Regions from separate parts of the Alkalibacterium iburiense genome, predicted to be linked through region 1. Evidence: predicted binding sites of a transcription regulator. Region 1 holds the regulator's gene; each other region holds the start of a gene.
The links. Region 1 encodes Rex, which represses fermentation and respiration genes when NADH is low (regulators of the CRP and FNR family bind a similar motif). Its sites were predicted from a motif close to TTGTGAANTANTTCACAA; they were not measured.
Positions count from the first base shown of each region.

Region 1 (3,287 bases):
CTTTTGTGTAGCTTTGAAGATAGCTTTCTAACCAGGCCAATGTATCGATATCTAAATGGTTTGTGGGTTCGTCTAAAACCAGTAAATCTTTCTTTTCTAATAATAAACGGGCTAAGGCCAATCGTGTTTTTTGACCACCAGAGAGTTGTTCAATAGGTGTATTGTAATCTTCTTCGTAAAAGCGAAAACCATGAAGGACAGATTTGATCTCACTTTCAATGCCATATCCGTTATTTTCCTGAAAGCGGATTTGAAGCGCATCATATCGACTAAGAAGATCTTTATATTCTACTGTATAGTGATCTAAATGCGGATCACTGATTTGCTTTTCCAACTGGGTCATTTCTGATTGAATAGCCATTAAAGGTTCGGCGATTTTGAACATTTCTTCCCAAATCGTGAGGGAAGACTCCAAGCCTGTATGTTGATCAAGATATCCAATAGTCATATCTTTTTTCTTGTGAATTTCCCCCTCATCTGGTTCCGTTTTGCCTGAAATGATATCCAGAAGGGTTGTTTTTCCAGCTCCATTTCGACCAACTAATCCTATTTTAGAGGAGTCTTTAATCTCTAAAGAAACATTATCAAAGAGCGTTTCAGCTCCGAAATGTCGTGCAATTTTTTGAGTTTGTAATACAATCATGATAGTTTCCTCTTTTTCTAAGCAATCTTATCTTCTCTTAGTTTAGCATAATCGCACACGTTAACAAACCCTATCTGGTCCCTGTTACGGGATAACTAACTTAAAGTAATATGTGCATAATCAGTGGTAACGTTCACAAATGAACAAGAAGAGTAATGGGCTGTTTATGAAACTTTAAGCTTTCCTTTAGAGATAAATCTTTATTTTACTCATAATAGTGGTATAATAAATTATGTTCTAAGGTCACTAGTTTGTGAATGCACAAAAAGAATTGACTGATTGAGGATGAAACCCTAAAGTTATATATTTAAAAGAGGAGAATAAACATGGCAGAAAAGAAAATACCAAAAGCAACAGCAAGAAGATTGCCTTTATATTATCGCTATTTACGCTTTTTATATGAAGCCGGAAAAGAACGAGTTTCTTCAGCTAAGTTAAGTGAAGCAGTAAAAGTAGACAGTGCCACTATTAGACGAGATTTCTCTTACTTTGGTGCACTTGGAAAAAGAGGATACGGGTACGATGTCGAATCCTTAATGAATTTCTTCAGTAAAAAATTAAATCAAGATCGCTTAACGAATGTTGCCTTAGTTGGAGTTGGAAATTTAGGACAAGCCCTATTAAATTACAATTTCCGTCGCAACAATAATATTCGAATCAGTGCTGGGTTTGATGTTCATGAAGACCTTATTGGAACAATTCATCAGGGTGTCCCTATTTATCATGTAGATGAATTGATTGAACAACTGGATATGCAGCAGATTGATGTGGCTATTTTGACCGTTCCTTCTGATATTGCACAAGAGATGACAGATAAGCTGGTTGAAGGGGGAGCGAAAGGGATTATGAACTTTACACCAATCCGAGTCACGGTACCTAAAGGCGTACGGGTTCATAATGTTGACTTAACAAATGAATTACAGACACTTATCTACTTCATTAACTATTACCAGGATTTTGCAGATGATTCAGAAGAAGAGGCAGATAATCCATTAGACGATCTTTTTTATAACGACTAGCACAGACAAAAGCACGACCCTACTTCCTTTATTAAATAAGGAAAAAGGGTCGTGCTTTTAGTTATGAGAGGAATCACTGCATGGATGTCAGTTTTTCTTCTGATGTTTTTTTATTCGATAATAGACTTCTGCTAAACGCGTCCCTTGAACAAAGTCTCTTGTCGCAATAAGGGCAAAAAGTATGGAGAAAAGGCTCCATCCGCTTGAACCTACTGAATCAATTGTAAAGTAAAGAAAAAGCAGGAAGAAGACATATTTAAAGCCAATTTGAAATTTGATTTGTTTTTCAGTCATCTTGAATCCTTTCTATCTTTTAGTCCTATTAAGACCTTTCATTTAAAGCAAGTTAAGAACAACTGCCATAATATTCATCAAGCAGTGAGCAATAATGGGAGTCCAAATATTTTTCGTTTTGTAGTAAAGCCACGCAAACACAAAGCCCATAGATGAATAAACTAACAGTAAACCGTCAAAATGGATAAAAGCAAAAAGTAAAGAGCTGACTACCGCTGCTCCTATGCCTCCGATTTTATCAATAAGCATACCGAATATGGCTTTTCTAAAGACAAATTCTTCCATTATTGGTCCGGCAATACCTGCTAGAATTAAAAAGACAGGGTAACTTGATACAATTTGCATAATCTGTTCTGTGTTTTGAGATTCCATGGGGGAATTTAAGACGATCACTTCGATGATGCTCGCAATATTTTGTACAAATAAGGCTATAAACACCCCTGCAATCCCCCAAGTGAGGATTTCTTTGCGCTGTTGTGAAAAAGAATCTTCGAAATCAAATTGCATCTGCTGTCTTCTAACAATCCATATCATTCCAAGAGCTCCCAAGCTGAACATCACAATGGAAAAAGTGAGGAAGAGTTCTGGTCCTGAAGATTCTGGAAAGTAAAAAGGCACAATGGCTGTGACTAACTGAATAATAATATAAAGTACAATGATTTGTGTAGCAGCTTTCTTATTACTTCGGTTAAGGTTCATTAGTTTCATCCTTTAGCAATTAAAATCCATAATACTAGTAATTTAACACAAATCAAGAAGGGTTTCCACAAAGGAAGAAATCTATTTTTTTCAAATTTAGGACTTGCAAGATTCATGAGTTTTGAATATACTAATAAGTGGAGTTAGCACTCGACACCTTAGAGTGCTAACACTCACATCTCACTAGTAGACTAGTGAATAAAAATAACGACTAATATTATACGGAGGGATTTCAACATGTTAAAACCTTTAGGAAATAGAGTACTGCTTGAAGTACAAAAAGTAGAAGAAACAACTGCAAGTGGGCTTGTATTACCAGATTCTGCTAAAGAAAAACCTCAGACAGCAAAAGTTATTGCCGTAGGAGAAGGCAGAGTATTAGATAACGGCCAACGTGCAGCGGTTGATGTATCAGTTGGTGACGAAGTCGTATTTGAAAAATATGCTGGTTCAGAAGTCAAATATGATGGAACAGAATACCTCGTTGTAAAAGATACAGACATTATTGCGATTGTGGAATAATTAAGTCGATCACTATTACTTAACTAAGGAGAGGACATACACATGGCTAAAGATATTAAATTTTCTGAAAACGCACGTGCAGCTATGCTTCGCGGAGTAGACAAGTTAGC
Region 1 covers NZ_BAAACW010000039.1:47,649-50,935, reverse strand. The annotation lists gene ABDZ53_RS03315 (ABC-F family ATP-binding cassette domain-containing protein) at 1-643, opposite strand, end outside; gene ABDZ53_RS03310 (redox-sensing transcriptional repressor Rex) at 970-1,662, shown strand; gene ABDZ53_RS03305 (DUF4305 domain-containing protein) at 1,750-1,956, opposite strand; gene ABDZ53_RS03300 (CPBP family intramembrane glutamic endopeptidase) at 1,999-2,655, opposite strand; gene groES (co-chaperone GroES) at 2,893-3,177, shown strand; gene groL (chaperonin GroEL) at 3,220-3,287, shown strand, end outside.

Region 2 (3,287 bases), on a different contig from region 1:
TGCGCTTTTCCTCCTAAAGTAGGGTATTTATACACGCGTTTTCTTATGTCCATGAATTTCTGTTTCAGTCCATTGAAATCTGTATCAGGGTGTTCATAGAATAACCACATGCCTTTAGCCGCATCCATTGGTGAACCGCCACCTAATGCAATGATGACATCGGGCTGGAAAGCTTCCATTGCACGGGCTCCCTTTAAAACAGTCTCTTTAGATGGATCAGGTTCCACATCTGAAAAAATCTCACAGTGAACATACTCTTGGCGATTTCTTAAATGATAAAGTACTTTATTCACATAACCAAGTTCAATCATCATAGGATCTGTGACAATGAACGCTTTTTTAATATCTGGCATTTTAGATAAATACTGCACAGAGTTTCTTTCGAAATAGACTTTTGGCGGGACTTTAAACCACTGCATGTTGTTACTTCTTGCGGCACGCTTTTTCACATTAATTAAATGCATGGTACTGACGTTTGAAGAGACGGAATTTCCTCCAAATGATCCACATCCTAAAGTGAGGGAAGGGAGGTAAGCATTGTAAATATCTCCAATCGCTCCTTGAGAAGAAGGAGCATTGACAATCAATCGTCCAGCTTTCATGCGTCTGTCGAATGCACCAATAACAGATTCATCGTGAGAGTGAATGACGGCCGAATGACCTAATCCACCATAAGCAAGCATTTCTTCTGCCCGTTTAATACCGTCTTCGGATGTGTTTACTTTATAAGCAGCTAAAACGGGACTTAATTTCTCTCGTGATAGAGGATACTCTGGTCCAACACCATCATATTCAGCTAATAAGATTTTTGTTTTTTCAGAAACAGTGACTCCAGCCATCTGTGCGATAGCATAGGCTGATCGTCCCACAATATCCGAATTGAGTTCATTATTTTCTGACACCATGAGTTGCTCTACTTTTAATCGTTCAGCTTTAGTCAGAAAATGACAATCTAAGTTTTGCATCTCTGATTTAACTTTTTCATAAATCTCTTTATCAATAATGACTGCTTGTTCAGAGGCACAAATCATTCCATTATCGAATGTTTTGGACAAAATTAAATCATTGACCGCTCGTTTAATGTTCGCCGACTTTTCGATATAACACGGCACATTTCCGGCGCCCACACCTAAAGCAGGTTTACCCGAACTATAAGCGGCTTTAACCATTCCCGGACCACCAGTCGCTAAGATAGTAGCCACACCCGGGTGAGTCATTAGTGTTTGAGTAGCTTCTACAGACGGGCTCTCAATCCATTGTATACAATGTTTGGGTGCTCCTGCTTTAATAGCTGCTTCATAAAGCACACGAGCCGATTCTGCACTCGACTTTTGAGCAGAAGGGTGAAAAGCAAAAACTATCGGATTACCCGTTTTAATAGCAATAATAGATTTGAAAATGGTAGTAGAAGTAGGATTCGTTACAGGTGTCACACCTGCAATTACCCCAACAGGTTCCGCAATCTCTACGGTTCCTTCATGTTCATTTTCATTAATGACCCCAATCGTTCGATCGTGTTTAATACTGTGATAGACATATTCAGAAGCAAAGAGATTCTTTATTATTTTATCTTCATATATCCCACGCCCGGTTTCATCAACTGCCATTTTAGCAAGAACCATGTGTTTGTCTAATGCAGCAAGAGCCATTTCTTTGACAATAACGTCTATCTGCTTCTGATCCAAACTGTACATCTCATTCAATGCTTCTGTAGCGTTTTGCACCAGTCTATCTATTGTTTCCCCAATTGTAATCTTTTTTTCTTCTCGTACTAATTCTTTAACCATTGTAAACACCTCCGTAAAGTTAGTGAAGTATTGAGCATATACCGTTAAAATTTTCTTCTTATCTAATGTAAAGAAGGGTATTTTGCTCTATTCTTCAGGTTGCCTTGTTTACGTCTAAACTATAACATACTGAATTCGCTTGCAAAAATTATAAGATGTGACAATATTGTGACATATATCACAATATGAATAGTATTAATATAATAGTTATTATTGAAGCGCAGACTAGTTAATAGGGTAACATATTAAATTGTGATATTTTGTTCACATTTTTTCTAGCTTTATAACTGATATAGTACAGGTGAATATCTTCTTTCGGCTGGTTAAGTAAAACTGAGATAAAATCTATGATTACACGAAAAAAGTTATTTTAAGTAAGTAAAATTATTTTCTGTTGACTATTTTCACTTGATTGTTATAGTACACAATGCTTTGAAATTAGCTTAACCTCACTGTTTTTAACGGAGACTGGTTAGTCTCTTCACTTGAATAAAATGGGGCATAGTGATATATTGAACATGAACAAACTATTGAAAAATAGTTAACAAAGGAGAATGAAAATGGAAAAACAAGAGTCTAAGCACCTTACTTCAGAGATTTATTGGGAGGGCTTTAAGGGCAAAAAGTGGAAAGAGTCTATTGACGTGAGACACTTTATTCAAAGTAATTATCTTCCTTATGATGGAGATGACTCCTTTTTACAAGGACCAACAGCAGCAACGGAAGCTTTATGGGATCGTGTAATGGACTTAAACAAGTTGGAACGTGAAGCGGGCGGGGTACTAGACATGGATACAGATTTAGTATCGACTATAACCTCTCACGGGCCAGCCTATTTAGAAAAAGACAAAGAAAAAGTTGTTGGATTCCAAACAGATAAACCATTTAAGCGTTCATTCCAACCCTTCGGCGGTATTCGAATGATGGAACAGTCGGCAGAATCTTATGGCTTTGAAGTGGATCCTCTTTTATCACACATCTTTAGAGAGTATCGAAAAACACATAATCAGGGTGTGTTTGATGCTTACACACCTGAAATGCGCGCCGCACGTCGCAGTGGAGTCATAACTGGACTACCCGATGCTTATGGCCGCGGTCGTATAATTGGAGATTACCGTCGTGTAGCATTGTACGGAGTGGATCGTTTAATTGAAGAAAAGAAGGCAGATAAAGCTTTAACAGATACGGCAGTGATGAGTGAAGAGGTCATAAGACACCGTGAAGAGTTAAGTGATCAGTTGAAAGCCTTGCATCAGTTGAAAGAATTAGGGAATATTTATGGATTTGATATTTCTCGACCAGCTGAAACAGCTCAAGAAGCGTTCCAATGGTTATATTTAGGTTATTTAGCAGCGATTAAAGAACAAAATGGTGCCGCTATGTCTCTAGGACGGACATCCACTTTCTTAGATATTTATATTGAAAGAGATTTGGCAAAGGGTAGAATGACTGAAAAAGAAGCGCAGGAGTTAGTAGATCACTTTGTGATGAAGCTTCGTT
Region 2 covers NZ_BAAACW010000167.1:38,424-41,710, forward strand. The annotation lists gene adhE (bifunctional acetaldehyde-CoA/alcohol dehydrogenase) at 1-1,787, opposite strand, end outside; gene pflB (formate C-acetyltransferase) at 2,348-3,287, shown strand, end outside.
Region 2: adhE (bifunctional acetaldehyde-CoA/alcohol dehydrogenase) is a predicted target of Rex. The motif match lies at 1,954-1,971, and genes of this name have one in related genera.

Region 3 (3,287 bases), on a different contig from region 1:
TTTTATCTATTTTTCTGGCTAAACGCAAGCCCAGCCATTGGAATAGCTCCACTAATATAATAATAATCACTATCGCGGTATACATAATATCCGTTTCATATCGCTGATAACCGTACCGTATCGCAAAATCACCGATACCTCCACCGCCGACGACCCCCATAATGGTCGAATACGACACAAAACTAATCACAGCCGTCGTAAAGCCAATGACCAAGCTGCTTCTTGCTTCCACATACATGAATTTCCAAACCAACTGGAAAGTGGTCGCTCCCATCGCTTGAGCCCCTTCAATGATTCCTTGAGGCACATCCATCAGAGACTGTTCCACAAAGCGGGAATATAAAGCAATAGCAATGACCACCATCGGGAAAGAGGCCGCAATCGGATCTCCCGTTGCCCGTCCGTAAAATTCCCGAATCAGAGGCTGCATAGCAACCACCAATAGTAAGAATGGAAAAGAGCGAATAATATTGACTACGGCGTTAAGGATGCGATTCAGCACCTTATTTTCATTCGGCCGTCCATCTGCACTTAAAAAAAGAAGGGTTCCGACAGGGAGTCCGATAAGAATGGCAGCGATCATTGCAAAGAATAGCATAATCCCTGTTTCCCATAAACTTTCAGCCAGTCTAGGCCAGTAGTCAATCACACGCTCGATATAAACAGGTAAAAACTTATTCACCCTTTCCATCATGAGGTCAACACCTCAGCAGCCCGTTTGTGGTAAGGGATAGTTTCCTTTAATTTCTGAGAGGACTTAACAGAAACAATGTCCACTATTTCACCCTTTTCCATAATAGCGCTGCGGTTACACAAGGCTTTAACAACGGGTAGTTCGTGAGTGACTACTATAATGGTCATGTCAAATTCCTGATGCGCTCTTTTTAAAACCTCCACAATGCCTTCTGTCGTATTCCCATCCAAAGCAGAGGTTGGTTCATCACACAGCAAAATTTTCGGCCGGGTAATAAGAGCCCGAGCGATACCTACTCGCTGTTTTTGTCCTCCGCTAAGCTGAGAAGGGTAGCTTTTCTTTTTATCCTCTAAACCAACAAAACTCAAGACCTCATCCACGGACAAAGGATTCTCATACGAGTGCAAGCTAAGAGGTAAGCGTACATTATCTTCTACCGTTTTATTACTGAGCAAGTTAAATTGCTGAAAGATCATTCCTATTTCTTTTCGGTGAGCACGCAGATGAGATTTATTTAAAGAGTTAACAAGAGTATCGCCAACTTTTACGTCTCCTTCATCGGGACGTTCTAAAGCATTGATTAATCGCAACAAAGTAGATTTCCCTGCTCCACTTTCCCCAATCACCCCAAAGGCTTCTCCATCTTCAATCTTTAAATGAATATCTTTCAAAGCATGGACCGGTCCACCTTTACTCTGAAACGTCTTCTTAATATGACTTAATTCAATCATTGTGCTCCTCCTTTCCCATCAGAAATAAATTTAAACGCCTAACGCATACTTATTATAAAAACCCATTTGGATAAGAGCAACAAGTAAACGGTTTCTAAATGTAAGGAGAGAAAAAGCCTGGAGTTTAAAACTATCCTTTTAAATACCAGAAAGCCTATTAAGACAATCATTGGACGTGTTTTATGAAAGCTAGTAATAAGGCAGTATAAATACAATAATGTTTATATCTTAATTGAGCTCTTTTCAATTGTTAAAAAATATTCAAAGGTTTAATTTGTAGTTATTGTTATTAAATCAACGTTTATCCTAATGTTTTCCTAAAACGAAAGAGACACATTTATATGATTGTTGAAAAGAGAACAAGTGTCATTTATGATAGAGGAGTATAAAAACTTAAGTGAAGAAAATAAGGAGCGCGACAATGAAACAAATCGACATGAATAAAACAGTGTTTCAATTGATTCAAGAAAATCCGGAACTAAAAGGGATACTTGTCAACCTTGGTTTTACTCCCTTGGAAGATAATAAGATGTTGAATACAGTTGGACGTATGATGCCCCTTAATAAAGGAGCAAAACAAGTAGGAATCAGTCCAGAGAGATTAGTAGACGCGCTGCATCAAGAAGGATTTGAAGTGAAGGAGTGAAGGGTTTATGTCCACAAGACAAAGAAGTAACCGGACTTTACAGACAGAGAGAAGACAAGAAAAATTAAAAGACTTAATTTTACGTCTGCACGAAGGAGAAGATCCGGAAGCAATAAAAGGAGAGTTTCAAAAATTTTTTTCAAATGTCAGTGCCTTTGAGATATCTGTTATGGAAAGACGGTTGATGGCTAAAGAAGGCATTGAAGCAGAAGACATTATGCGTTTATGTAATATCCATGCCTCAATGTTTATCGGAAATGTGGCTGCACCAGAGAATATTTCCCCTGAAATGGAGAAACAAGGGCATCCGGTTCAAGTGTTAAAAATGGAAAACTTGGCGATTGAAAGTACTTTAGAGCGCATTGAACGCTTACTAGAACTCTATGTCACTGAACCAGAAGATTTTTTGCTGGATGGCTTACACAAACAGCTGACTATCCTATCAGAGTTCGATACCCACTACTTACGAAAAGAGAATTCCATTTTTCCTCTTATGGAAAAATATGATATTGTCGCGCCACCCAAAGTGATGTGGGGAGTGGATGATGACATCCGTGATATGTTTAAATCCTTTAAACTGCTTTTAGACAAAGATGAAAGAGATCTATTGCTCGATGCTTTTGCGGCCTTGAAATATGAACTGGAAGAAATGGTCGTTAAAGAAGAAGAAATTATGATTCCCATGGTGATAGATGTCTTTAATGAAGACGACTGGATTAAGATTGCAGAGGAAACAGAAGACATTGGCTACTGCATCGTTAAACCAGAAGCCAAATGGGAGCCTGATAGAGAAACATTTGAGGACACCTCTATATCTGAAAATGGAAACTTACCTTTTGAAACAGGGCATTTGACTTTAAAAGAGTTAGAAAAAATGTTGAACCTGCTGCCATTAGAAATTACTTTTGTCGATAAAAATGACACAGTAAAATACTTCAATACGAATGAGGAAAGAAAAGTATTCCCACGAACTAAAAATGCTATTGGAAGACAAGTCCTCAATTGTCACCCTCCAAAAAGTCAGCCAGTGGTGAAGCAATTAATCAGTGATTTCAGAGAAGGCAAGAAAGAGTCGGAATCATTGTGGTTCAAAGTAAAAGGCAAATTTATTATGGTGACTTATGCTGCCGTACGTGACGAAGACGGGTCTTATCTAGGAACGTTGGAATACGTGCAGGATATCGGACCCATTGTAGACTTAGAGGATGAGAAGAAA
Region 3 covers NZ_BAAACW010000094.1:40,238-43,524, reverse strand. The annotation lists gene ABDZ53_RS07865 (methionine ABC transporter permease) at 1-694, opposite strand, end outside; gene ABDZ53_RS07860 (methionine ABC transporter ATP-binding protein) at 691-1,425, opposite strand; gene ABDZ53_RS07855 (DUF1858 domain-containing protein) at 1,847-2,071, shown strand; gene ABDZ53_RS07850 (DUF438 domain-containing protein) at 2,079-3,287, shown strand, end outside.
Region 3: ABDZ53_RS07855 (DUF1858 domain-containing protein) is a predicted target of Rex. The motif match lies at 1,673-1,690, and genes of this name have one in related genera.